3 regions of the Streptomyces sp. NPDC002573 genome follow, and region 2 is predicted to be linked to each of the others. Evidence: riboswitches for the same ligand, from Rfam matches in the RefSeq annotation. Region 2 holds a riboswitch; each other region holds the start of a gene.
What was found. Region 2 has a riboswitch for S-adenosylmethionine ahead of thrC (threonine synthase). Riboswitches for the same ligand answer to the same signal wherever they lie in the genome.
Positions count from the first base shown of each region.

Region 1: linked by a shared signal. The riboswitch ahead of ACFYX0_RS03450 (aminotransferase class V-fold PLP-dependent enzyme) and the one ahead of thrC (threonine synthase) in region 2 are both predicted to bind S-adenosylmethionine.
Region 3: linked by a shared signal. The riboswitch ahead of ACFYX0_RS35445 (amino acid ABC transporter permease) and the one ahead of thrC (threonine synthase) in region 2 are both predicted to bind S-adenosylmethionine.

Region 1 is NZ_JBIARC010000002.1:287,724-294,978, reverse strand. Features, by position in the region: gene ACFYX0_RS03465 (Rieske 2Fe-2S domain-containing protein) at 1-898, shown strand, start outside; gene ACFYX0_RS03460 (cytochrome bc complex cytochrome b subunit) at 895-2,532, shown strand; gene trpD (anthranilate phosphoribosyltransferase) at 2,667-3,731, shown strand; SAM riboswitch class IV at 3,868-3,984, shown strand; gene ACFYX0_RS03450 (aminotransferase class V-fold PLP-dependent enzyme) at 4,183-5,544, shown strand; gene ACFYX0_RS03445 (Lrp/AsnC ligand binding domain-containing protein) at 5,566-5,847, opposite strand; gene ACFYX0_RS03440 (rhomboid family intramembrane serine protease) at 5,981-6,676, opposite strand; gene ACFYX0_RS03435 (hypothetical protein) at 6,833-7,072, shown strand; gene ACFYX0_RS03430 (NYN domain-containing protein) at 7,107-7,255, shown strand, end outside.
Region 2 is NZ_JBIARC010000011.1:133,770-141,024, forward strand. Features, by position in the region: gene ACFYX0_RS13690 (NADH:flavin oxidoreductase) at 1-115, opposite strand, end outside; gene groL (chaperonin GroEL) at 316-1,938, opposite strand; gene ACFYX0_RS13700 (cold-shock protein) at 2,298-2,501, opposite strand; gene ACFYX0_RS13705 (MoaD/ThiS family protein) at 2,953-3,228, opposite strand; gene thrC (threonine synthase) at 3,225-4,505, opposite strand; SAM riboswitch class I at 4,524-4,679, opposite strand; gene ACFYX0_RS13715 (glucosyl-3-phosphoglycerate synthase) at 4,829-5,797, shown strand; gene ACFYX0_RS13720 (trehalose-6-phosphate synthase) at 5,917-7,255, shown strand, end outside.
Region 3 is NZ_JBIARC010000055.1:12,721-19,975, forward strand. Features, by position in the region: gene ACFYX0_RS35420 (ABC transporter permease) at 1-304, shown strand, start outside; gene ACFYX0_RS35425 (FAD-dependent oxidoreductase) at 329-1,933, shown strand; gene ACFYX0_RS35430 (4Fe-4S binding protein) at 1,930-2,262, shown strand; gene ACFYX0_RS35435 (putative leader peptide) at 2,692-2,802, shown strand; gene ACFYX0_RS35440 (glutathione S-transferase C-terminal domain-containing protein) at 2,931-3,794, shown strand; SAM riboswitch class IV at 3,860-3,968, shown strand; gene ACFYX0_RS35445 (amino acid ABC transporter permease) at 4,293-5,273, shown strand; gene ACFYX0_RS35450 (amino acid ABC transporter ATP-binding protein) at 5,270-6,067, shown strand; gene ACFYX0_RS35455 (transporter substrate-binding domain-containing protein) at 6,132-7,157, shown strand; gene ACFYX0_RS35460 (GNAT family N-acetyltransferase) at 7,246-7,255, shown strand, end outside.

The sequences.
Region 1 (7,255 bases), on a different contig from region 2:
CGAGCGCACGGTCGCCCTGCTGTTCACCGTGTCGATGCTGGCCACCCTCGGCTTCATCGCCTCGTACGTCACGATCCCGAACGACCGGTCGATCTACGTCTTCCCGATCGGGCACATCAGCGCGATGAACTTCGCGCTGGGCCTGACGCTGGGCGTGGCGCTGTTCACGATCGGCGCGGGCGCGGTCCACTGGGCCCGCACCCTGATGTCCGACGTCGAGGTCGCCGACGAGCGTCACCCGATCGAGGCGGCGCCGGAGGTCAAGGCGAAGGTGCTCGCCGACTTCCAGGCGGGTGCCAAGGAGTCGCAGCTCGGCCGTCGCTCGCTGATCCGGAACACGATGTTCGGCGCGCTGGCCATGGTGCCGCTCTCCGGTGTGTTCCTGCTGCGCGACCTCGGCACGCTGCCCGGCACCAAGCTGCGACACACGCTGTGGTCCCAGGGCAAGCTCCTCGTCAACATGAACACGAACCAGCCGATGCGTCCCTCGGACATCGCGGTCGGTTCGCTCACCTTCGCCAAGCCCGAGGGCCTGGAGGAGACCAACGAGGACTTCCAGAAGCAGATCGCGAAGGCCGCCCTGATGCTCGTCCGGCTCCAGCCGGAGAACATCAAGGACAAGCGGGAACTCTCGTGGTCCCACGAGGGAATCGTGGCCTACTCGAAGATCTGCACCCACGTCGGTTGCCCGATCTCCCTGTACGAGCAGCAGACGCACCACGTCCTCTGCCCGTGCCACCAGTCCACCTTCGACCTCTCCGACGGTGGCCGGGTCATCTTCGGCCCGGCTGGTCACGCTCTGCCGCAGCTGCACATCGGCGTCAACGCGGACGGCTACCTCGAGGCGCTCGGCGACTTCGAAGAGCCCGTCGGTCCTGCTTTCTGGGAGCGCGGATGAGCACTTCATCGACCACTGAGTCCGCTTCGCGCGGAAGGGCACCGGCCGGCGAGCGCGTCGCCGACTGGGCCGACGGACGCCTGGGGATCTACTCCCTGGCCAAGTCGAACATGCGCAAGATCTTCCCCGACCACTGGTCGTTCATGTTGGGTGAGGTCTGCCTCTACAGCTTCATCATCATCATCCTCACGGGTGTGTATCTGACGCTGTTCTTCCACCCCTCGATGAACGAGGTGGTGTACCACGGCAGTTACGTGCCGCTGCAGGGCCAGCTGATGAGCGAGGCGTTCAACTCCGCGCTGCACATCAGCTTCGACGTCCGCGGCGGTCTGCTGATCCGGCAGATCCACCACTGGGCGGCGCTGGTCTTCCTCGCCGGCATGTTCGTGCACATGATGCGCGTGTTCTTCACGGGCGCGTTCCGCAAGCCGCGTGAGGTCAACTGGCTGTTCGGCTTCCTGCTGTTCGTCCTGGGCATGTTCACCGGCTTCACCGGTTACTCGCTCCCGGACGACCTGCTCTCCGGCACCGGTGTCCGCTTCATGGAGGGCGCGATCCTGTCCGTGCCGATCGTCGGCACGTACCTGGCGTTCTTCCTCTTCGGCGGTGAGTTCCCGGGTGGCGACTTCGTGGCCCGGTTCTACTCGATCCACATCCTGCTGCTGCCGGGCATCATGCTCGGTCTGGTGGTCGGCCACCTGATCCTGGTCTTCTACCACAAGCACACGCAGTTCGCGGGTCCTGGAAAGACGAACAACAACGTCGTCGGCATGCCGCTGCTGCCGGTCTACATGGCCAAGGCCGGAGGTTTCTTCTTCCTGGTCTTCGGTGCCATCGCGGCCATCGCGGCGATCGCGCAGATCAACCCGATCTGGGCCATCGGCCCCTACCGTCCGGACCAGGTCTCCACGGGCGCCCAGCCCGACTGGTACATGGGCTTCTCCGAGGGCCTCATCCGTACGATGCCGGGCTGGGAGATCAACGTCTGGGGCCACACGCTCGTCCTGGGTGTGTTCATCCCGCTGGTGATCTTCCCGCTGGTCCTGGTCGCGATCGCGGTCTACCCGTTCATCGAGTCCTGGGTCACGGGCGACAAGCGCGAGCACCACATCCTGGACCGCCCGCGCAACGCGCCGACGCGTACGGCCTTCGGTGCCGCGTGGATCTCCTGGTACTTCGTGATGCTGCTGGGCGGTGGCAACGACATCTGGGCCACGCACTTCCACCTGTCGATCAACGCGATCACCTGGTTCGTCCGCATCGCCTTCTTCGTGGTGCCGGTGCTCGTGTTCATCGTCACCAAGCGGATCTGCCTCGGCCTCCAGCGCCGCGACCGCGACAAGGTGCTGCACGGCCGCGAGTCGGGCATCATCAAGCGGCTGCCGCACGGTGAGTTCATCGAGGTCCACGAGCCGCTCAGCCAGGAGCAGCTGCACACGCTCACGGCGCACGAGCAGTACAAGCCGGCCGAGATCGGCCCGACGGTCGACGAGAACGGCGTCGAGCGGAAGGTCAAGGGCTCGGAGAAGCTGCGTGCCCGCCTGAGCAACGCCTACTACGGGGAGGACAACCAGATCCCCAAGCCCACGGTCGAGGAGTACAAGGAGATCACGAGCGGCCACGGCCACCACTGATCGCTGCGCGCGCCACGCCACGGTCGAAGGGCCCCGTCCACATCCGGACGGGGCCCTTTGCCGTGCCCGGGGCTGGATAGGGTGGACCTGTTCGAGAAACGTGTCCCGGCCGGACACCGACCCAGGAGCGGCTTATGAGCGCTGTGAACCCCGCTGGAGGCGACACCGCGGCGGGCCGTTCCTGGCCCCGGGTGCTGAACGCCCTGCTGGACGGCCAGGACCAGAGCGTGGACGACACGGCCTGGGCGATGGACCGGATCATGCGCGGCGAGGCGACGGACGCGCAGATCGCCGCCTTCGTCGTGGCGCTGCGGGCGAAGGGCGAGACGGTCGAGGAGATCACCGGGCTCGTCCGGGCGATGTACGAGCACGCGAACGTGATCGAGGTACCGGGTCCGGCGGTCGACATCGTCGGTACGGGCGGCGACGGCGCGAAGACGGTCAACATCTCCACGATGTCGTCGATCGTGGTGGCCGGCACGGGCACGAAGGTCGTCAAGCACGGCAACCGGGCCGCGTCGTCCGCGTCCGGCTCCTCGGACGTGCTGGAGAAGCTCGGCATCAATCTGGACCTCACCCCGAGGCGGACGGCCGAGGTGGCCGAGGAGGCCGGCATCACCATCTGCTTCGCGGTGAAGTTCCACCCGGCGCTGCGGCATGTGGCCGCGGCGCGCGGCCAGCTCGGGATCCGCACGACGTTCAACGTGCTGGGCCCGCTGACCAACCCGGCGCGGGTGAAGGCCCAGGCCGTGGGGGTCGCCGACCCGCGGATGGCGCCCATCGTGGCGGGAGTCCTCGCCGAGCGCGGGAACTCGTCCCTGGTCTTCCGCGGTGACGACGGACTGGACGAGCTCACGACGACCTCGACGTCCCGGGTCTGGGTCGTCCGCGACGGAAAGGTCGCCGAGGAGACCTTCGATCCCCGGGACGTCGGCCTGGACCTGGTGCCGGTGGAGGCGCTGCGCGGCGCCGACGCCTCCTACAACGCCGACGTGGCGCGGCGTCTGCTGGACGGGGAGACCGGGCCGGTGCGGGAGGCGGTGCTGCTGAACTCGGCGGCGGCGCTGGTGGCCCTGGAGCCCGCCGGGGCGCCCCTGGCCGAGCAGCTGCGGGCCGGGATGGCGAGGGCGGAGGAGTCGATCGACTCGGGCGCCGCGAAGCGGTCCCTGGAGCGTTGGGTGGCCGCGAGCCACCGCTGAGCCCCGGGGCGAAGGGGGAGCGCGGCACGGCCGGGCTCCCCCTTCGCATGCAGTCGCCTGTGCGACGGAGGGGGTATGTCCCGGCATCCGGACAGATGTTGCGGCCGCCCGATCATGTCACGTAGCGTCCTGCCCAGGTCATGAGCGACAGCCACTCGGCCCCGGCCGGCTGTCCGGCAACCCTCCGTCCGTGGCGGGGTGCCCCGGGTGAAGACCAGGTCGTAGGCAGTGAGGTCTACGGCAAGCGCGGACCCCTCACACGCCGGTGAGCGTGGGGCCAGGGGTCCTGGTCGTTCGAGGGAGCCGTTCCGTGAGCAAGCGAATGCGCTAGGGCCGCAGAGCCCCGCCTCCGCATCCCCTTTTCACCTTTTCCCGTGCCGTCGAGGCAGTCGCGCGCCCCTGCGCCCGCCCTCCGGTGCGGTGATCCCTCTGCCTTCACGGGAGTGCACCCATGTCTGTCTCCACCCTTGCCGCCGACCAGTCCGTTTGTGCCCCGCTGCCCGTTCTGGGCAGGGATGTCAGCGTCCCGCTCGTCACGGGCGGCACCGTCACCTACGCCGCGCTCGACTACGCGGCCAGCGCCCCTGCGCTCCAGCGCGTCTGGGACGACGTGGCGGCGTACGCGCCGTACTACGGCAGCGTCCACCGGGGCGCCGGGTATCTGTCGCAGCTGTCCACCGACCTCTTCGAGAACGCTCGGAAGACCGTCGCCGCCTTCCTGGACTGCCGCGGGGAGGACCAGGTGATCTTCACCCGGTCCACCACCGACTCGCTCAACCTCCTCGCCGCCGCCCTGCCGGCCGACTGCCAGGTCTTCGTCTTCGAGACCGAGCACCACGCCTCGCTGCTGCCCTGGCGGGACGCCCGGGTCACCGTCCTCGACGCCCCGCGCACCCCGCAGCAGGCCGTACGGACCCTGGAGCGCGCCCTCGCGGACCGCGACCCCCACGGACCGGCCCTGGTCTGCGTCACCGGTGCCTCCAACGTCACCGGCGAGCTGTGGCCCGTACGCGAGCTGGCGGAGGCCGCCCATGCGCACGGCGCCCGTATCGTCCTGGACGCCGCCCAGCTGGCCCCGCACCACCCCGTGTCGGTCAGGGACCTCGGGGTGGACTGGGTCGCCTTCTCCGGCCACAAGCTCTACGCCCCCTTCGGCTCGGGCGTGCTCGCGGGCCGCGCCGACTGGCTGCGCGCGGCCGAGCCCTACCTCGCGGGCGGCGGAGCCAGCCGCAGGGTCAACCGGCGGACGGACGGGGGAGTGGACGTCGACTGGCACGAGAGCGCCGCGCGGCACGAGGCCGGTTCGCCCAACGTGATCGGCGCCTACTCCATCGCCTCGGCCTGCAAGGCCCTCACCGAGGCGGGCTTCGACACGCTCGTCGCCCGTGAGCAGTTCCTCGTCCGCAGGGTCCGGGACGGACTCGCCGGGATCCCGGAGGTCAAGGTGCTCTCCCTCTTCGGCGACGACGCGCCCCGTGTCGGCGTCCTCTCGTTCGTCGTCGAGGGCTGGAACAGCTCCCACTTCGCCGCCGCGCTCTCCGCCGAGTACGGCATCGGCGTGCGCGACGGCCTGTTCTGCGCCCATCCGCTGGTGCGCACCCTGCTGGGCGGCGACCCGGGGACCCAGGGCGAGTGCGGCGCCCCCGAGGCCGCGCCCGGCGAGCGGTCCCTGAACGCCATCCGCGTCAGCTTCGGCGCGGGCACGCCCGACGAGCATGTGGAGCGGTTCGTCCGGGCGGTCGGGGAACTCGTCCGGGACGGTGCGCGGTGGACGTACCGCACGGAGGACGGACGCTGCGTCCCGGCGGTCTGACGCCGCTGACCGGCCGACGCCCTAGTTGTCGAGCCCGATCGCGAACGCCGCCTCCAGGTCGTGCTGGGAGTACGTGCGGAAGGCGACATGCGTGTCCGTGGCCAGCACGCCCGGGATCTTGCTGATCCGGCCGGGGATGACGTCCGCCAGGTCGTCATGGGCCTGTACCCGGACCATGGCGATGAGGTCGTACGTGCCGGTGACGGAGAAGACCTCGCTGACGGAGTCCAGCGCGGCGATCGACTCGGCGATCTCGGGGATCCGGTCCACGCTGGTCTTGATGAGCACGATCGCAGTGATCACGGCTGGCTGTCTCCCTAGGTGCACGCTCGGACTGTCACTCTAAGACCTGCTCCATCGCACACCAACAGACGTACTCCGGCGGCGCGGGAAGTGCCTGCCGGAGTACGTCCGTGTCCCGTCGCGGCGCGGGAGCTCACGGGGGCGCCACCAGCAGGGGCCTGCGCACCCAGGCGTAGAGGAAGCCCAGTGCGAACCCCACCACGTGGGCCAGATAGGCGACGCCCGGGCCCTGGGCGGCGCGGCCCGCCGCGATCCACTGCAGTGTCGCCCAGAAGGGCAGTACCACCCAGGCGGGGAAGCGCAGGGGCAGGAAGAAGAGGAACGGGAAGAGACTGGTCACCCGGGCCCCGGGGAACAGGAAGAGAAACGCGCCGAGCACCGCGGAGATCGACCCCGAGGCGCCGACCAGCGTCTGTGTCGACTGCGCGTGGGCAGCCGCGTACCCGAGGAGCGCCAGATAGCCGCAGCCCCCGTAGAACAGGGCGAACTGCAGATGCCCCATCCGCTCCTCGGTCATCGCCCCGAAGACGTAGAGGAACAGCATGTTGCCGAGCAGATGGACCCAGCTGCCGTGCACGAAGAGTGCCGTGGCGGGGGTGAGCGCGGCCCGTGGCGCCCCGCTGAACAGCTCCGCGGGCACCACGCCCCAGCGGGCGAAGTAGGTCCGCTGGGCGGCGAGCAGCGCCTCGCCCCGGCCGTAGGCGGGATTCAGGCCCGAGGCCGGCCCCAGCACGAAGATCAGACAGCACAGCGCGATCAGTCCGTACGTCACGGGTGCCGACTGTCCCCGCAACGCCCTCCCGGCCGTCCTGCTCCAGGTGCTGATCATGGGACAGAGCATGGCGTAACCGGACCGATCAGCACAGAGTGCCTCGCCGCGTGATACGGGCAGGCGGCGGTTGCCCGCCAGGCCGTAGGGTTACGAGCCACACGCTCCAGGGAAACTGGCGCATCACGGAGACTGGAAGAAGGAAGAGCAGCCACGATGACGGTTCCCTTGCCGACCGACACGACCCGCTGGCGCTGCAAGCTCTGCGGCAACCTGACCCGGTTCGACGTGACCCGCTCATCGAAGGTGATCGAGTACGTGCATCTCGATCTGGCCGGGGAACCGACGGTGGAGGAGCGCGAGGTGGTCAGTGAGACCATCGAGTCGGTGCGGTGCCGCTGGTGCAACGCCCTGGATCAGGTGGAACTCGTGGACAGGCCGGGCGCCGGCTCCTGACGGAGGCGGCCCCGCACAGGCATTGGGGTGACGGATGGTGGAGACTTCGGGCGGGGAGCCGGTCGACGGCACCGCTGAGGTGCTCGACCGTCCGATGCCCGACGGAGTGCGCCGTCGGGTCGTACAGATCGTCTCGGACGGCTTCGGCGGGCTGACCCTGGCCGAACTGCCCGCACAGTTGCG
Region 2 (7,255 bases):
ACATGCGGGTCATCGGGGCCATCGCGATCCGGTTCGGGACCGTGAGGCCGTTGAGGGTGATCGGCCGGGACAGGATCTGGGCCGCGCGGGAGGCGGGAGAGGGGGCGACGGTCACGTGGGCTCCTCGTGGGTGACGCTGCTAACCGGTTGGTATGTGCACACGCATTGTTGCATCCCATAAAACAACCGCCGAGCGGTACCTCGCATTCCGCGTCCCCGGCCCACCACGGCGTGACCCCGGACACGCCCGAGGGCGGCACCCCCTGTCGAACAGGGGGTGCCGCCCTCGGTCAGGACGGTGATCGACCAGGTCGATCAGAAGTCCATGTCACCGCCCGGCATGCCGCCACCGGCGGGCGCGGCGGCCTTCTCCGGCTTGTCGGCGATGACGGCCTCGGTGGTGAGGAACAGCGCGGCGATGGAGGCGGCGTTCTGCAGCGCGGAACGGGTCACCTTCGCCGGGTCGATGATGCCTTCCTTGACCAGGTCGACGTACTCGCCGGTCGCGGCGTTCAGGCCGTGACCCGGGGTCAGGTTGCGCACCTTCTCCACCACGACGCCGCCCTCGAGGCCGGCGTTGACGGCGATCTGCTTCAGCGGGGCCTCGAGCGCCAGCTTGACGGCGGCGGCACCGGTGGCCTCGTCGCCCTCGAGCTCCAGCTTCTCGAAGACCTGGGAGGCCTGGAGCAGGGCCACGCCACCACCGGCGACGATGCCCTCCTCGACGGCCGCCTTCGCGTTGCGAACGGCGTCCTCGATGCGGTGCTTGCGCTCCTTGAGCTCGACCTCGGTGGCGGCACCGGCCTTGATGACGGCCACGCCGCCGGCCAGCTTCGCCAGGCGCTCCTGCAGCTTCTCGCGGTCGTAGTCGGAGTCGCTGTTCTCGATCTCGGCGCGGATCTGGTTCACGCGGCCCTGCACCTGCTCCGGGGAGCCGGCGCCGTCGACGATCGTGGTCTCGTCCTTGGTGATGACGACCTTGCGGGCGCGGCCCAGGAGGTCCAGGGTCGCGTTCTCCAGCTTGAGGCCGACCTCCTCGGAGATGACCTCGCCGCCCGTGAGGATGGCGATGTCGCCGAGCATGGCCTTGCGGCGGTCGCCGAAGCCCGGGGCCTTGACGGCGACGGACTTGAAGGTGCCGCGGATCTTGTTGACGACCAGGGTCGACAGGGCCTCGCCCTCGACGTCCTCGGCGATGATCAGCAGCGGCTTGCCCGACTGCATGACCTTCTCCAGGAGCGGGAGCAGGTCCTTGACGGAGCCGATCTTGGAGTTGGCGATCAGGATGTACGGGTCGTCGAGGGACGCCTCCATACGCTCCATGTCGGTGGCGAAGTACGCCGAGATGTAGCCCTTGTCGAAGCGCATGCCCTCGGTGAGCTCGAGCTCCAGACCGAAGGTCTGCGACTCCTCGACGGTGATGACGCCTTCCTTGCCGACCTTGTCCATGGCCTCGGCGATGAGCTCGCCGATCTGGGTGTCGGCGGCGGAGATGGAGGCCGTGGAGGCGATCTGCTCCTTGGTCTCGACGTCCTTGGCCTGCTCCAGCAGGGCGGCGGAGACGGCCTCGACGGCCTTCTCGATACCGCGCTTCAGAGCCATGGGGTTGGCACCGGCCGCCACGTTGCGCAGGCCCTCGCGGACCAGCGCCTGGGCGAGCACGGTCGCGGTGGTCGTACCGTCACCGGCGACGTCGTCCGTCTTCTTGGCGACTTCCTTGACCAGCTCGGCGCCGATCTTCTCGTACGGGTCCTCGAGCTCGATCTCCTTGGCGATGGAGACACCGTCGTTGGTGATCGTGGGGGCGCCCCACTTCTTCTCGAGGACGACGTTGCGACCCTTGGGGCCGAGCGTCACCTTCACGGCGTCCGCGAGCTGGTTCATGCCGCGCTCGAGGCCGCGCCGCGCCTCCTCGTCGAACGCGATGATCTTGGCCATGTGAAGTGGTCCCTCCAGGACTGGGGGTGATTACTTCGGACCGCGCCCGCGCCCGCGACGGACGGCCCCGGCCGGTGGTTCCTTGCCCCACCCGGTCCGCGGCCTCACCGACCCGGTCCTTCTTTGTCACTCTCACCTTCAGAGTGCTAACGCCAATGATTAGCACTCGCCCCCTCCGAGTGCAAGACGCGCCCGCGAGGTGGGCTCGTCGGAGGGCGCGCAGAGGGCCTCGCCGCGACTGCCGTGCGCCCCCGCCGCGCGCCGGGACCCACCGGATTCCGGACAGACCGAGGGGCTCGCACCCCGTACGGGATACGAGCCCCTCGACACGTCGAACAATTCAGTCGTCGGCGCGCAACTCAGCCGGCCAGACGGACCATGTCCGCCTGCGGCCCCTTCTGACCCTGCGAGATCTCGAACTCGACCCGCTGACCCTCTTCCAGGGTGCGGTAACCGTCCATCTGGATCGCGCTGTAGTGGACGAATACATCCGCACCACCGTCGACCGCGATGAAGCCGTACCCCTTCTCCGCGTTGAACCACTTGACGGTGCCCTGAGCCATGCCTAACTCCCCTATTACTGGCCCTTGCACAGATCCACACTTCGCGGATCCGGGTCAGACCTCACCCCCCAACGGTTGGGGGCGTGCGCCGGAACGCGTCGACCGCGGCTGAATGTATCTGTCCAACTGCCGTGTGCAACAGGTCAATCGGACGAGAATTCCGGGCACGACCGGTCGGGAATGTACCGAGAATTCACCCGAATTCAGGGCAAGTCGGGCCCGACAAAAGGAATGGATGGCGCAAAACCCCTGCCCACTTTGGCTGCTTCTTGTCGGACGGGCGGCAGGGACACCGGTTGCCCGACCGGAAAACGGGGAGCGAGTTCCCCAACTGTACCGTGCTCAACCATGCAGAATTGCCCCCTCCGCTTGTCTCACGGAGAGGGCAATCCAGTGAACTCTCGGTGCTCGACCTTACCGAGGGTAATGGTCGCGCGGGGATGAACGGCCGTCAGCCGCCCGCGACAGCCGGGATGATGGAGACGCCGACGCCGTCCGGGGTGGCCGTCTCCAGGCCCTGCTCGAAGCGGACGTCGTCGTCGTTGACGTACACGTTGACGAAGCGGCGCAGCTTGCCCTGGTCGTCGAGGACGCGGGCGGCGATACCGGTGTGCTTCTTCTCCAGGTCGGCGATGACCTCGGCGAGGGTCGCGCCCTCGGCTGCGACCTCGGCGAGGCCTCCGGTGTAGGTGCGCAGGATGGTGGGGATGCGAACGGTCACGCTCATGCGAGGCCAGCCTCTCGGAAGGAGTCCAGGTTCGGACGGATCGTCGCGGTGAGGCCCGTGCCCGCCACCGCGTCCAGGGTCTTGAGACCGTCGCCGGTGTTGAGCACGACGGTCGTCTTCGTCGGATCGAGCACACCGCTCTCGATCAGCTTGCGGGTCACGCCCACCGTCACACCGCCCGCCGTCTCCGCGAAGATGCCCTCGGTGCGGGCGAGCAGCTTGATGGCGTCCACAATCTGCGCGTCCGTCACGTCCTCCACGGCCCCGCCGGTGCGGCGCGCGATGTCGAGGACATAGGGACCGTCCGCCGGGTTGCCGATCGCCAGCGACTTGGCGATCGTGTCCGGCTTCTGCGGCCGTACGACGTCGTGGCCCGCCTTGAACGCGGTCGACACCGGGGAGCAGCCCTCGGCCTGGGCGCCGAAGATCTTGTACGGGCGGTCCTCGACCAGCCCGAGCCTGATCAGCTCCTGGAGTCCCTTGTCGATCTTCGTGAGCTGGGAGCCGGAGGCGATCGGGACCACGATCTGGTCCGGCAGCCGCCAGCCGAGCTGCTCGGCGATCTCGTACGCCAGGGTCTTGGACCCCTCCGCGTAGTACGGCCGCAGGTTGACGTTGACGAAGCCCCAGCCCTCGCCGACCGGGTCGCCGATCAGCTCCGAGCAGAAGCGGTTCACATCGTCGTAGTTGCCCTCGATGCCGATCAGCTCGCCGCCGTAGACCGCGGCCATGACGATCTTGCCCTGCTCCAGGTCGTGCGGGATGAAGACGCAGGAACGGAAGCCTGCCCGGGCCGCCGCGGCACCCACCGCGCCCGCCAGGTTGCCGGTGGAGGAGCAGGAGAGGGTGGTGAAGCCGAAGACGCGCGCCGCCTCCAGCGCCTGGGCGACCACGCGGTCCTTGAAGGAGTGCGTCGGGTTGCCGGAGTCGTCCTTCACATACAGACCGCCGGTCACGCCCAGCTCGCGCGCCAGGTTGTCGGCCTTGACCAGCTTGGTCCAGCCGGGGTTGAGGTTCGGCTTGTCGGCGACGTCCGCCGGAACCGGCAGCAGCGGCGCATAGCGCCAGATGTTCGCGGGTCCCGCCTCGATGCGCTTGCGCAGCTCCTCGGTGTCGTAGCCCGAGAAGTCGTAGGCGATCTCCAGCGGGCCGAAACACTCCTCGCAGGCGAAGACCGGGCCGAGGGACACCCGATGGCCGCACTCGCGGCAGGACAGGGCGGCGGCGGGTCCGAGATTCACGGAGTCGGTGCTGCTTACAACTGACTGCACAGCCATGGCAGGCGAGGCCCTTTCTCCTCATCTTCCTCACGACGCATCTCGCCGTGAGACGGATTTGGCACCTTCCCTAGCCGGGAGCCTCGCGGAAACGATCACATGGATCTACGAGAACCGGCTGGAGGGTTGCCGGGGCTTCATCGGGCCGTGTCCCTCTGCCCCTCTGGATGAGCTGTATGCGGTTTTTTCACTGCTATGAGCAGCGGCGACCCCCGACATGCGATGGTCACCGGCGTTGTTCAAGACTGTAACCGAAGGCCAGGACAGTTGAGATAGTCGTCCGACCCGCGAGATGGATCACCGCATGTGAGGAGCCGCAGACCGTGCTGGAAGAAGTCGAGCGCTGGCTGAGCACCCGCTCCTGGTCCGTGACCGATCGCCCGATCCACCAGATGCTGGCCGCCAAACGCGCCTCGGGCTCGTCGGTCAGCGTGGTGCTGCCCGCGCTGAACGAGGAGGAGACGGTCGGCGAGATCGTCGCCGTGATCCGTCATGACCTGATGCAGCAGGTTCCGCTCGTCGACGAGATCGTCGTCGTCGACTCCGGTTCCACGGACCGCACTTCCGAGGTCGCCGCGGCGGCCGGCGCGACAGTGGTGCACCGCGACACCATCCTGCCGCGCATTCCGGCCGTGCCCGGCAAGGGCGAGGTGCTGTGGCGCTCGCTCCTGGTCACCCGCGGGGACATCGTCTGCTTCGTCGACGCGGACCTGAGGGAGTTCTCCTCGGACTTCGTCTCCGGGATCGTGGGCCCGCTGCTCACCGACCCGGGCGTGGACCTCGTGAAGGCGATGTACGACCGGCCGCTGGCCCTGCCCGGCGAGCCCGCCTCCGGCGCGGCGGCCGGCCAGGGCGGCCGGGTCACCGAGCTGATGGCGCGCCCGCTGCTCAACATGCACTGGCCGCAGTTGGCCGGCTTCGTCCAGCCGCTCGGCGGCGAGTACGCCGCCCGCCGCTCACTGCTGGAACGGCTCCCGTTCCCGGTCGGGTACGGGGTGGAGCTGGGCATGCTGGTCGACGCGCTGCATCTGGTGGGCCTGGACGCCCTGGCCCAGGTCGACGTCGGGGTGCGCCTGCACCGCCACCAGGACGGCCAGGCGCTGGGCCGGATGGCCGCGGAGATCTACCGCACCGCGCAGCTGCGGCTGGCTCGCGGCCATCTGGTGCGCCCCGCCCTCACCCAGTTCGAGCGGGTCGAGGGCCGCTTCGAGCCGCGGACGTACCCGGTGGACACGGAGGAGCGGCCACCGATGGCGGAGATCCCGGAGTACGCGCACCGGCGGGCGGCCTGAGCCGTCCGGGTCCGGGCGCACCCCGGGGGAACCCGGCCCACGGCCCCCCTTTGTATACGGTTCCGCAGACGGCCGAAGGGAACGTTTGAGCGTTTTCGGTGCGGGCTAGGTTTCGTGGCATGGCTTCGAATGCGGCTTCCGTTCTGGTGGCGTCCAACCGCGGCCCGGTCTCGTACGTGCTGGACGAGACCGGACAGCTCACGGCCAGGCGCGGCGGGGGCGGACTGGTCTCCGGCCTGTCGGCGATCGGCCCCGACACGGACGCGGTGTGGGTCTGCTCCGCGCTGACCGACAGCGACCGGGAGGCCGTACGGCGCACCGCGGGCAGGCTCGATCCGGCCGACACCGGCGGCCAGCGCGTACGGATGCTCGACATCGACGCGCAGGTGCACGCGGACGCGTACAACGGCATCGCGAACTCGGTCCTGTGGTTCGTGCACCACATGCTGTACCAGACACCGCTGGAGCCGGTCTTCGACGCGGAGTTCCGGCGGCAGTGGGCGGCCTACGAGACCTACAACCGGGCGTTCGCCGAGGCACTGGCCGAGGAGGCCGCCGAGGGCGCGGCGGTCCTGGTCCAGGACTACCACCTCACCCTGACCCCCCGGATGCTCCGCGAGCTGCGCCCCGACCTGCGGATCGGCCACTTCTCGCACACGCCGTGGGCACCGCCGGAGTACTTCCGTCTGCTGCCCGACGACATCGCCGCGCAGGTGCTCGGCGGGATCCTGGGCGCGGACCGGGCGGCGTTCCTCACCCAGCGGTGGGCCGACGCGTTCACGGACTGCTGCCACGCGGTCCTCGGCCCCGGCATCCCCTCGGGCACGCGCATCGGCGTCCACGGGCTGGGCGCCGACGCCGAGTTCCTGCGCGAGCGGGCGCACCGGCCGGATGTGGACGAGCGGATGTGGGCCCTGCGGGAGCAGATCGGCTCGGCCCCCGACGGCATGCCCCGCAAGTCGATCGTGCGGGTGGACCGCACGGAGCTGTCGAAGAACATCGTGCGCGGGCTGCTGGCGTACGAGGAAATGCTCCGGTCGCGTCCGGAGTGGCGCGAACGTGTCGTCCATGTGGCGTTCGCCTACCCGTCCCGGCAGGACCTGGCGGTCTACCGCGACTACACGGCGGAGGTCCAGCGGGTGGCGGCGGAGATCAACTCCCGTTACGGCACCCTCGGCTGGACCCCGGTGGAACTGCACGTCAAGGACGACTTCGCCCGCTCGCTCGCCGCGTACCGGCTGGCGGACGTGGCCCTGGTGAACCCCATCCGGGACGGCATGAACCTGGTCGCCAAGGAGGTGCCGGTGGTCTCGGACGAGGGCTGTGTGCTGGTGCTCTCCCGGGAGGCCGGGGCGTACGAGGAGCTGGGCGAGGACGCGGTGACCGTGAACCCGTACGACATCGTGCGCACGGCCCAGGCGCTGCACGAGGCGCTGTCGATGAGTCCCGCGGAGCGCG
Region 3 (7,255 bases), on a different contig from region 2:
GGTCGGCGTGATCGCGGGCGGTCACGCCAAGTCCCTCGACCATGTCTACTCCATGGAGTCGATCATCCTGCTGCCGCTGGGCTTCCTCGGCGGCGTCTTCTACTCGGTCCGTCAACTGCCGCCGTTCTGGAAGTACGTGAGCCACCTCGACCCCGTCTTCTGGCTGGTCCAGGTCGAACGGATCGGGTTCCTCGGCAAAGGCGACGTCAGCGCCGGCTGGGCCCTTGCCGTGGTCTGGGGCCTGGCGGCGACGCTGACGGCCTGGTCGTCCGCGATGTTCGCCACCGGCCGACTCAAACCCTGAATCCCATACGGGAAGGAACACATCATGGCGAGCACCGAACCCGAACAGGCTCTGTCCACCGACGTGTTGGTGATCGGCGGCGGCCCCGCGGGCACCTGGGCCGCGATCAAGGCCGCTCAGGGGGGAGCCGACGTTGTGCTGGCCGACAAGGGATACACGGGCGCGAGCGGAGCGACCGCATCCGTCGGCACCGGCATCTGGTACGTGGACGACGTCCCCGAACTGCGCGAGGCCGCCATGGCGAGCCGGGAGGCACTCGGCGGATTCCTCGCCGACCGGGACTGGATGGCGCGCGTGCTTGACGAGACGCACGCGCGCATGGACGAACTGGCCCGCATCCAGCGCTACCCCTTCCCCGTCGACGCCGACGGTCGTCAACTGCGCGGCGACCTCCAAGGGCCGGAGTACATGCGGCGGCAGCGCACCCGGGTGCGGCGGCTCGGCGTCCGCATCCTCGACCACACCCCGGCGCTGGAGCTTTTGACCGACGCCGACGGCATCGTCTCGGGGGCGCGGGCGCTGGACCGTACGACCGGTGAGACCGTCCGCATCGAGGCCGGGGCGGTGGTACTCGCCGCCGGGGGATGCGCGTTCCAGTCCAAGACGCTCGGCTGCGACGTCAACACCGGGGACGGCGCGCTGCTGGCCGTCGAGGCGGGGGCGCGGCTGTCCGGGATGGAGTTCTCCAACGCCTACGCCATCGCCCCCCAGGGCACGTCACTGACCAAGACCGCCTACTACTCGTGGGCGACCTTCTACCGCGCCGACGGCTCGGTCCTCGACGGCGCGGGCAGCACCCGCGGCCGGTCGGTGATCGCCAAAACCCTGCTCACGGAACCGGTCTACGCCCGCTTCGACAAGGCCACACCGGACGAGCAGCGGGCGATGCGCAAGGGCCAGCCGAACACCTTCCTGGTCTTCGACCGGCTGGGCATCGACCCCTTCACCGACCTGTTCGAGATCACCCTGCTCGCCGAGGGCACGGTGCGCGGGACCGGCGGTGTCCGCATCGCCGGCCACGACTGCTCCACCGACGTCCCCGGCCTGTACGCGGCCGGCGACACCGCGACCCGCGAGCTGATCTGCGGCGGCTTCACAGGCGGCGGCAGCCACAACGCCGCGTGGGCGGCGTCCTCGGGCAGCTGGGCGGGCCGGGGCGCCGCCACGTTCGCCGCCGGGCGCGGCCGTCCGGGCCGCGCCGTGCGCCCAGTGGGGACGGCGGGCCTGCGCCCCACCGGCGCGGTGAACGTCGGCCACCGCGAGGTCGTCACCGCCGTACAACGCGAGGTCCTGCCGTACGACCGCAACTACCTGCGACACGCGGACCGTCTGGAGCCGGCGCTGCGTTCGCTGCACGAGACGTGGTCCGCGGTCCGTGAAGGGCTCGGAGCGAGCGGCGAGGCGCTGTTCCGGGCCAGGGAAGCGGCCGCGATGGTGGCCCACGGCCGCTGGATGTACCACGCGGCGCTGCAGCGCACCGAGTCGCGCGGTATGCACAAGCGGGCCGACCGGCCGGCGCAGGACCCGGCCCAGCACCACCGGCTGCTCACCGGTGGGCTGGACGAGGTCTGGAGCCGCCCGGAGGCGGTGCAACGGCAACTGGTCGCGAGCGGAGGCCGAGCCGCATGATCGAGATCGTCGACCCGGATCGCTGCGTTGCCTGCGACCGGTGCATCGAGGTGTGCCCGACGCGCGTCTTCGATCGCGGCGCTGACGGCGTTCCGGTGATCGCGCGCCAGGACAGCTGCCAGACCTGCTTCCAGTGCGAGGCTTACTGCCCGACCGACGCGCTGTTCGTCGCCCCACTGGTGACCGCGGTCGCTCCCGGCTCGCGTTTCCGTGATGTGACAGAGCTCGAGGACTCCGGTCTGCTCGGCGGATACCGGCGTGAGCTCGGCTGGGGCAGGGGAAGGACGCTCGGCGCCCGCACCGCGGTCGGACCGGAGTATCCGGACTGACCAGGGCCTGGATCGTCGCAGGATCCAGGCCCAGACTCCTGTACCCGGCCGAGGACGCCGGACACCGACCACGAAGAACGACTTGTCGCACGCCGCTCAGATGCTCCGCAAACGGGGACAGGGGATCGCAGGTTCACAACCTGTCGTCCCGATGATGTCCCGACGGTGCGAGGAGTCTTCGCGGGCGAGAGTCTGCGGGCCCTCTCGTCTGGGCCTTCTGCGGTGAGCACGCAGCCCGTCGGCACGTCACCCACGCCGACTCGACACCGTCGCCGCGTCCCGACGGTTGCAGTGGGAAACGTGTGGTGACCGTGTCGAGGCGGGCCGCCGTCCCATCGGGGCGTCCGCGATGCGGGACGGCCCTCTTGACGCCGATGCCGGTCGGATCGACACTCACTGAGGGAATCCTAGTGAATAGGTAGGGAAAACATGAGGCGCCTGGAGCCGGTCACCGCACGCGTGAGCCGTTCGCCTCTTCTGACCTCCCGCCGTCACATCGATCTGCTGCGCGTCTGCAGCGCTATCAACCCCCAGGACTGAGCCGCGCCCATCCCGCACCGGAGACGCCCTCGGGCGTCGTGCCGTCCGGTGCGTACGGGAGAGCTCCGCTCCCTCACCCGACGTCGCTTCCGCCGCGCGTACGCCCGCGCCCGCTCCCGGGGAGAGTCATGACTGTCACACCGCTGGCCGCCCACGCCGCCGACCGACCCGCGCCCGCCTTCCGGGGCCGGATCGGCCGGGACGCGCGCAGCGGCCACTACGCCGTTCCGGGCCGCTACCGCCTCCATCTGTCGACCGCCTGTCCCGGCGGCCTGCGCATCGCCGTCACCCACAGCCTGCTCGGCCTGGACACCGTCTGTCCGGCCACCTACCTGCCCGCGCTCCCCGACTGCCCCGAGGGCGGCCACTCCGTCCTGCGTCCGTTGTACGAGGCCAGCGCCCACCGGTACCCCGGTCCGGCCGTCGCGCCGGTGCTCAGCGACGACTGGTCCGGGCGGATCGTCAGCACCCATGCCCCTGACATCATGCGCGACCTCGGCCGCCGGTTTGGCGGTGACCGTCTCTCGCTCTACCCGTGCGGCGCGGAGTCGGAGATCGAGGCGGTCGAGCGGATGTGCGCTCAGGGCATCGAACAGGCCGCGCAGCGCGCCGGATCGGCCGGTGGCGAGCCGTTGGAACGTGACACGGCACTTGGCATGCTGCTCGAAACGCTTGGGGCCCTGGAACGCTGGCTCGAAGGACGCACGTACCTGATCCGCGACGAAATCACCGCCGCCGACGTCGAGTTGTGGGTCGCCCTGGTCCAGCTCGACACCGTCCACCGCAACCACCTCGACGCCTCAGCCGTCCAACGCATTGCCGACCACCCGACCCTGTGGGCCTACGCCCGCCGGCTCGCCGCCCACCCTGCCTTCGGCGGCCACCTCGACCTCGACGGCATCGAACGCCGCCACCACGCCCGCTGCCAGGGCCTGGAGGCCGCCGGAGCAGCCGTCCAGATCCTGGACTGGGCGGCCCACACCACCCGTTAGCCGTTCCACCTGGTGGACCGGCGTTGACATTCGTTCGGGCAGTTGTCTTAACTACGGCCCAGAACGGTCATGAGTGTCAGCGACAAGCCCTGGCTTGCTGACCGGCAACCCTCGCGCCGCGGTGGGGTGCCCCAGGTGACGACCGGACCGAAGATGTTTCGGTAAGCGCGAGGCCCACCGGGCCGGAACAGTGATGGTGACGCCATGTACGCAGCTCCCAGGACGGCCACGCGCCGCTCCCAGGGCTGCGTACAGCCGTACCCGAACCGTCTCGTCGCCGATCGCGCCGTCGATCTGCTCCGCGTGAACAGCGCACTGTGTACCGCACCGGGCTGTGCCCGCTGTCGGGGCTGACACCTCCCCGCAGCCCCCGCACTCCCTGACGAACACCGCCCGTGCGGTGTGCCGTTGTCCTCCCCGCCCCCGGTACCTCACCGTCGTGTGCGCTTCCGCATGCCGCCGTGCTTCCGGGGTGTTCCCACCCAGCCGGAGCCCACCATGAGTGAACCCCCTGGCGCCACCGTCACCCTCCCCGAGGCGCCGACCGCCGACGAACCATCGAAAGCCCTCACTGCCCAGCGAGTTCTGCCGCTGCGGCGCCCCGGACGCTGGATCGCCACCGCGGTCGTCCTCGTCCTGGTCGCCCAGTTCGTGCACGGACTGGTCTCCAACCCCTTCTACCAGTGGGACCGCTGGGGCTACTGGTTCCTGCGCCCCACCATCCTCGACGGCCTGCTGATCACCCTCGAAGTCACCGCCTACAGCGCGGTGCTCGGCCTGATCAGCGGCATCGTGCTCGCCCTGGCCCGGCTGTCGAGGAGCCCCGTGCTGCGCGCGGTCAGCTGGACCTACGTCTGGGCGCTGCGCTCCATCCCGCTCATCGTGGTACTGATCTTCCTCTACAACTTCAGTGCCCTGTACAAGACGTTGAGCGTCGGCATTCCCTTCGGCCCGGCCTTCTTCTCCTTCGACGAGTCGAAGCTCGCCACCGACATGGTCGTCGCCGTGATCGGCCTCAGCCTCAACGAGGCCGCCTACGCGGCCGAGGTCGTACGCGGGGGCATCCTCTCCGTCGACCAGGGCCAACACGAGGCGGCCGCGGCGCTCGGCCTGCCGAAGGGCTACCAGTTCCGGAAGATCGTCTTTCCGCAGGCGCTGCGCTCGATCATCCCGAACTACGTCAACCAGCTCATCGGCCTGATCAAGGGCACCTCGCTGGTCTTCTACGTCTCTCTGCTCGACCTGTTCGGCTCGGCGCAGACCATGGGTTCCACCTACCCCGGCGACATCGTGCCGCTGCTGCTGGTCGTCACCGTCTGGTACCTGATCCTGACCAGCGTCGTCTCCGTCGTCCAGTTCTACGTCGAGCGGTACTACGCCCGCGGTGCCATTCGCAGCCTGCCGCCGACACCGCTGCAGAAGCTCCGCACCGGGCTCACCGACCTGCGGGCCCGCATCCGCCGGGAGGCCGCCGTATGACCGCCGACACCATCGAGGCCCTGGCGGACGTCGAGGCCGCCACCGTCGAGGTCCACGACGTGCACAAGTGGTACGGCACCCATCGGGTGCTGGACGGCGTCGACCTGACCGTCCGCCCCGGCGAGGTCACCGTGATCCTCGGCCCCTCGGGCTCCGGCAAGTCCACCCTGCTGCGGGTCATCAACCATCTGGAGAAGCCCGAGATCGGCCACGTCAGCATCAATGGCGAGCTGATCGGTGTGAAGCGACAGGGCGAGAGGCTCAAGGAGCTGAGCGAGCGCGCCATCCTCACCCAGCGCGGGCGGATCGGCTTCGTCTTCCAGAACTTCAACCTCTTCCCGCACCTCACCGTCCTGGACAACGTGGCCGCCGCCCCGGTCGCCACCGGCAGGCTCGGCAAGCCCGAAGCCCAGGAGCTCGCCCGCGAACTCCTCGGCCGGGTCGGCCTCGGCGACAAGACCGGCGCCTACCCGCGCCAGCTCTCCGGCGGCCAGCAGCAGCGCGTCGCCATCGCCCGCGCCCTCGCCCTGCGCCCCGGCGTCATCCTCTTCGACGAGCCCACCTCCGCCCTCGACCCCGAACTCGTCGGCGAAGTCCTCGCCGTCATCAAGGACCTGGCGACCAGCGGCACCACCCTTCTCATCGTCACCCACGAGATCGGCTTCGCCCGCGAGATCGCCGACCGGGTCGTCTTCATCGACAGCGGCAAGATCATCGAGCAGGGCCCGCCCTCCGAGGTCCTCGACAAGCCCCGGCACGAGCGGACCAGGGACTTCCTCAGCAAGGTCCTCTGACCCGCCGCACCCTTCAGACCTCCCCCCACGCCACCCTCATCACCTCCAGCGACAAGGAACGGCCATGCCCACCCAGTTCACCCGACGCAGCCTGATACGCGGCATCACCGCGGCGACCGCCGTCGCCTCCCTGGCCACCGGGCTCGCCGCCTGCGGTGGCAACAGCGACGCGGCCACCTCCACCGACAGCGCCAAGTCCGGCGAGGTCGTCATCGGACAGGTCTCCAACGGCGCCGCCAAGCAGACCTCCATCAAGGTCTCCGAGGTCAAGTCCATCAGCGCCGAACTGCCCGCCGCCGTCAAGAAGAGCGGCAAGCTGGAGATCGGCATCGGCGCCCTGCCGGCCGGCTTCCCGCCGCTGGCCTACGTGGGCAGCGACCAGAAGACCCTCACCGGCGCGGAACCCGACTTCGGCCGCCTGGTCGCCGCGGTCCTCGGCCTCCAGCCCGAGGTGAAGAACTCCACCTGGGAGAACCTCTTCGTCGGCATCGACAGCGGCAAGGTCGACGTGGCCTTCTCCAACGTCACCGACACCGAGGAGCGCAAGGAGAAGTACGAGTTCGCCTCCTACCGGCAGGACAACCTCGCCTTCGTGGTGCCGAAGAAGAGCACCTGGAACTTCGAAGACAACTACGAGAACCTCGCCGGCAAGACCGTCTCCGTCAGCTCTGGCACCAACCAGGAAAAGATCCTCCTGGAGTGGAAGGCGAAGCTGGCCAAGGAGGGCAAGAAGCTCACCGTCAAGTACTTCCAGGACAGCAACAGCGTCTACCTCGCCCTGTCCAGCGGCAAGATCGACGCGTACCTGGGCCCCAACCCCGGCATCGCGTACCACAACCGCCAGGTCGCGAACACGCCCAACGCCACCCGCACCGCTGGCACGTACTCCGGAGCCGGCGCGAGCCTGCAGGGCCTGATCGCGGCGACCGCGAAGAAGGACAGCGGCCTGGCGAAGCCGCTCGCCGACTCCATCAATTACCTGATCGAGAACGGTCAGTACGCCGAGTGGCTCAAGGCCTACAACCTCTCCAACGAGGCCGTCGCCAAGTCCGAGGTCAACCCGCCCGGACTGCCCCTCGACAACTCCTGACCATCGCGTGACCGGGACTCCGCCGCCGCCTCGCGGTGGAGTCCCCGCGCGCCGGACACCCGAGCCGCACCCCGGAGACTGCCACACCATGTCCGTGA